One region of the Selenihalanaerobacter shriftii genome, then DNA from elsewhere that is predicted to be linked to it. Evidence: a T-box and tRNA genes for the amino acid it is inferred to sense, from the RefSeq annotation. Region 1 holds a T-box; the other holds one or more tRNA genes.
The links. A T-box is a leader RNA that pairs with one kind of tRNA and senses whether it is charged. The one in region 1 lies ahead of metG (methionine--tRNA ligase), so its partner is inferred to be a tRNA-Met.
Positions count from the first base shown of each region.

Region 1 (2,413 bases):
TGTTGTAGCTACTGATGAGGCTCATAATTTTGCACCAAAGGGATATGATTCACCATCTAAATCTATTATTAAAGAAATATCTCAAGAGGGGCGAAAGTATGGAACTTTTTTAATATTAGCTACACAGCGACCGACTTTATTGGAAGATACGATTACTGCTCAATTGAATACTAAATTTGTCTTTAGAACAGTCAGGGCTTTAGATATTGAAACAATTAAGAAAGAGACAGACTTAACAGCTGAGGAGACGAATAGACTGCCATATTTAGAGTCTGGTGATGCTTTTGTTTCATCTGCGGTATTTGGGAGAACAATGGCAGTCAGGATTAGAGTAGCTAAGACAACTAGTCCTCATACTCAAAATCCTTTTGATGAGTTAGATGCTAAAACAAAAGAAGATAATGATAATTTTTATGAATTAATAATTGATCATTTACCTATTTATGAAAATGAGTTATTGCATAAGTTACAGGAAATCAATAGTCAATTAACTGGAACAGTTCTAAGCAGGAATGAACTAGTAGAAAGGTTGGATCAATTAGCTGTTAAAGATAAAATAGAGAAAGAAGAGTCACCGTTAGGTGGAAGTACTTATAATTTGAAGAAGTAGTGATTAAAGCCTTGACAAATTTACTATATTTGTGTATATTTTTAATTAAAGTGGATATGATATAATAAAAGCTAAGAAGGGAAGAGTAAGCGGGAAAGTTATCAACAGAGAGCCGTGTAGCTGAAATGCGGTATAACTAACCTACTGAAGATGGTCTTGGAGCTATATAGCTGAAATTAAGTAGACTATATCGGTTAACAGAGTCGTTATTTCTGTAAAAGAGATTACTAACTAATGTAGTGATAAAGTTAGGGTGGTACCGCGGAAGGTTAAGAATAATACCTCTCGTCCCTTAGTAAAAGGGACGAGAGGTATTTTTAGATTAAATACTATATTTATAAAGGAGTGAATTAAATGGCGAAAGATAGTTTTTATGTAACTACGCCTATTTATTATCCAAATGATAAGTTGCATATTGGTCATACTTATACTACTACAGCTGCAGACACTATAGCACGGTATAAGAAGTTACAAGGATATGATGTAAAATTTTTAACCGGTTCAGATGAACATGGACAAAAGATTGAAAGGTCAGCTAAAGAACATGGGGTAACACCTAAAGAGTATGTAGACGAGATTGTGGAATCTTTTAAAGATTTGTGGAATTTGTTAGAGGTAGATTATGATGTGTTTTTACGGACAACTGATCCTAAGCATGAAGATGTAGTCCAGTATATCTTTAAAAATATTTATGATAAAGGGGATATTTATAAAGATAAATATAAAGGCTGGTATTGTACTCCTTGTGAAACATTTTGGCTTGAAAGACAGCTAGAGGATGGCAAGTGTCCTGACTGTCAAAGAGAGACAGAATGGGTAGAAGAAGAGAGTTATTTCTTTAAAATGTCTAAGTATGAAGATGATTTATTAAAGTTTATTGAAGATAATCCTGAATTTATTCAGCCAGAGACACGGCGGAATGAGATGATTAATTTTATTAAAGATGGCTTAGAAGATCTTTGTATTTCAAGAACTACATTCGATTGGGGTGTTCCAGTACCGGTTGATGAAGATCATGTTATATATGTTTGGTTTGACGCGTTGACTAATTATTTAACTGGTGCAGGTTACTTAACTGACCAAGATGAATATAATAAATACTGGCCAGCTGATATACATATTGTAGGTAAGGATATACTACGTTTCCATACTATTATTTGGCCAATTATCTTGATGGCAGCAGGTTTAGAATTACCGAAAAAAGTATTTGGACATGGTTTTTTAACTGTAGAAGGTGGAAAAATGTCTAAATCAAAAGGTAATGTTGTTGATCCTGTAAAATTAGTAAATGACTTTGGAGTAGATGCAGTTCGGTATTATTTAATGAGAGAGGTGGCTTTTGGAACAGATGGCTCTTATTCTACAGAGTCTTTTATTCAGCGGATTAATTCAGATTTAGCTAATGATTTAGGAAACTTATTAAATAGAACATTAGCTATGGTGGATAAGTATTTTAATGGAGTAATCCCTAAGCCAGGTCCAGCTACTGATTATGATGAAGATCTAAAGGATACTGCTCGTAAAGAGATTGCAGCTATGACGGAGGATATGGATAAGCTTCAATTTAGTACAGCATTAGAACATCTTTGGACATTAATTAGAAGGAATAATAAGTATATTGATGAAACGACTCCTTGGATTTTAGCTAAAGATAAAGACAAGAAGGATGAATTAGGGACAGTTCTTTATAATCTATTAGAGTCTTTACGGATTGTAGCTATTGCTTTAAAGCCATTCTTAATAGAGGCTCCACAAAAGATTTGGAATCAAATAGGAATCCAAACTGATTTAGCAGAAGAGAGT
Region 1 is NZ_FUWM01000013.1:71,980-74,392, reverse strand. Features, by position in the region: gene B5D41_RS08495 (ATP-binding protein) at 1-610, shown strand, start outside; T-box leader at 675-906, shown strand; gene metG (methionine--tRNA ligase) at 965-2,413, shown strand, end outside.

Region 2 (2,413 bases), on a different contig from region 1:
ACTATAGTCGCTACAGAGCTTCCTCCACTAAGCGCTATCATCAAGATTACTAAATTACTAAATGTTCTAGATAAATTTATAACCCCTATACTAATATTAGGTAATCCAATAATTATAGTTGAAAATGTAATTAATAATGCTAAAATATTTATCTCTTTTAAATTCTGCTTAGATTCATTCCAAAATAATGGTGATAAGCCTTTAATTAAAATTAGAGTTAAAATCCCTACTAAAATAGCTCCTAATAAATATGTTAAATTATTATATAAAGTATTAGACGATAAGAATAAATTAATAATCTCTAATCCTAATAATACCCCTCCATTTAAAGCCGCAAACTTTACTTTAGAAACTTTGGGTTGATTACCTAAAAGATATACAGCACTCAAGCTAAATAATAGACTAGATAATAAATATTTCCCTAGTAACCAACTCCAGCCTAAAATTGTATAATACCCAATATAAACACTTAAAATAAATAAAACAATCCTACTCCACTTTTCTTTTTTATAAATTTTCTGATAAATTGCAAGCCCTAAAAAGGATAAACCAAAAGGTAATAATTCATTAGATAAGGAAGCTCGTCCAATTATTAATCCTGCACATAAATAAATTATATGTAAGATATCAAGCTCTAAAAACATTTTTTTAACTAATTCTCCTAATCCTGAAATACCTGTCTTCCCTTCATTGCCTAACCTCTTATAAGTTGGCAGGTCTGTTTCTGCTAACATTTTAATAACCTCCTCTGAAATTTACAGTTATAAATGAATGACTGTAAATTATATTATACATTTTTTTCCAGAGAAGATTTGTCGTTTTATCTAGATGATCGTTCATTTTTTTATTACAAATTATTCCAGAACTTAGACAAAAAAATAACACTCTTCTCAACAGAGTGTCCACATAAGATAAAATATGACATTTAAAATTAGATATAAAAATGGTGGCGACGCAGGGATTTGAACCCCGGACACTACGGGTATGAACCGTATGCTCTAGCCAACTGAGCTACATCGCCACGTTAAAAAGTTCTTAGTTTAAATAATGAATTTTATTGTAAATAAATATAAAATGGTGGCGACGCAGGGATTTGAACCCCGGACACTACGGGTATGAACCGTATGCTCTAGCCAACTGAGCTACATCGCCACATTTGAATGAATTTTGGTTGCGGGGATCGGATTCGAACCGATGGCCTCCGGATTATGAGCCCGACGAGCTACCAGACTGCTCTACCCCGCGATAAAATAAATGGTGCCGGGGGTGGGACTCGAACCCACACGGGCACTAAAGGCCCATCGGATTTTAAGTCCGATGCGTCTGCCAATTCCGCCACCCCGGCTAAAAAAATCGTCCAATTCGCTGACGACATCAATAAGTATATTATATATTCTTCTATAGGTCAATAATCTAAACTGCAGATTAAATATGATTATCAATGATTATATCTTAAAAGCTATTCATTACTCTTTCATTCTTCTATTTATAATATTCATATATAATACCATCTAATATGTCAGATTCACTAACTACAACCTCTTTTTTACCTAATCGTTCCATAATTTCCAATAAGATTTGGATTCCTGCTACAATAATATCAGCTCGCTTAGGCTGCAACCCCGTAACCTTCTTCCTTTCAGAAATAGTCTTTGCTTTTAAATCTAAAAATATTTTTTTAACTGTCGGAAATCCAAGTGAATAACCATGTACTTTATTTCGATTATAAATAGCTAAATTCTGATCAATTGCTGCTAAAGTAGTTATAGTACCTCCAACTCCTAATAATATCTTTGACTTATTTTGAAATCTTTCAGTAATAGAAAATAACTCTCTAACAATTAAATCTCGTCTTTGCTCTACTTCTTCAAATTTTTCTGTCATTCTCACTGCTCCAACATCAATACTTCTTCGTTCTTTAATTTCATTTTTTGAACCAAAGATGAATTCTGTACTACCACCGCCAATATCGATGACTAAATTAGCATCTAAAAGCGAATTAGATAATCCTTTAATTACACCTAGATATGATAATTCTGCTTCTTCCTCTCCACTAATTACATCTACCTCTAAGCCGGTTTCGATTTTTACTTTCTTTATGAACTCACGTTGATTAGATGAATCTCTAACTGCGCTAGTAGCTACTACCCTTACCTTATCTAATTTTTGTTGATTAATTAATTCTTTATACTCTTTTAAGGCTTTAATAACTCTATTCATAGCTTCACCTTTTAAAGAACGAGAAGCATCGACGCCATCTCCTAGTCGAGTAGTTCTCAACTCTGTAACCAATGGCCTAATCTGCCCAGTCTCCAAAAGTCTTCCAATCAGTAATCTAGTAGAATTAGTCCCAATATCAATAGCTGCCATTCTTTTCATCTCTATTTACCCCTTTTTCTATTTTAAATAACAA
Region 2 is NZ_FUWM01000041.1:6,302-8,714, forward strand. Features, by position in the region: gene spoIIE (stage II sporulation protein E) at 1-734, opposite strand, end outside; tRNA gene B5D41_RS13675 (tRNA-Met) at 945-1,021, opposite strand; tRNA gene B5D41_RS13680 (tRNA-Met) at 1,076-1,152, opposite strand; tRNA gene B5D41_RS13685 (tRNA-Met) at 1,169-1,245, opposite strand; tRNA gene B5D41_RS13690 (tRNA-Leu) at 1,256-1,345, opposite strand; gene B5D41_RS13695 (Ppx/GppA phosphatase family protein) at 1,483-2,379, opposite strand.
Region 2: it encodes a tRNA-Met, which carries the amino acid that the T-box ahead of metG (methionine--tRNA ligase) is inferred to sense. The anticodon was not compared.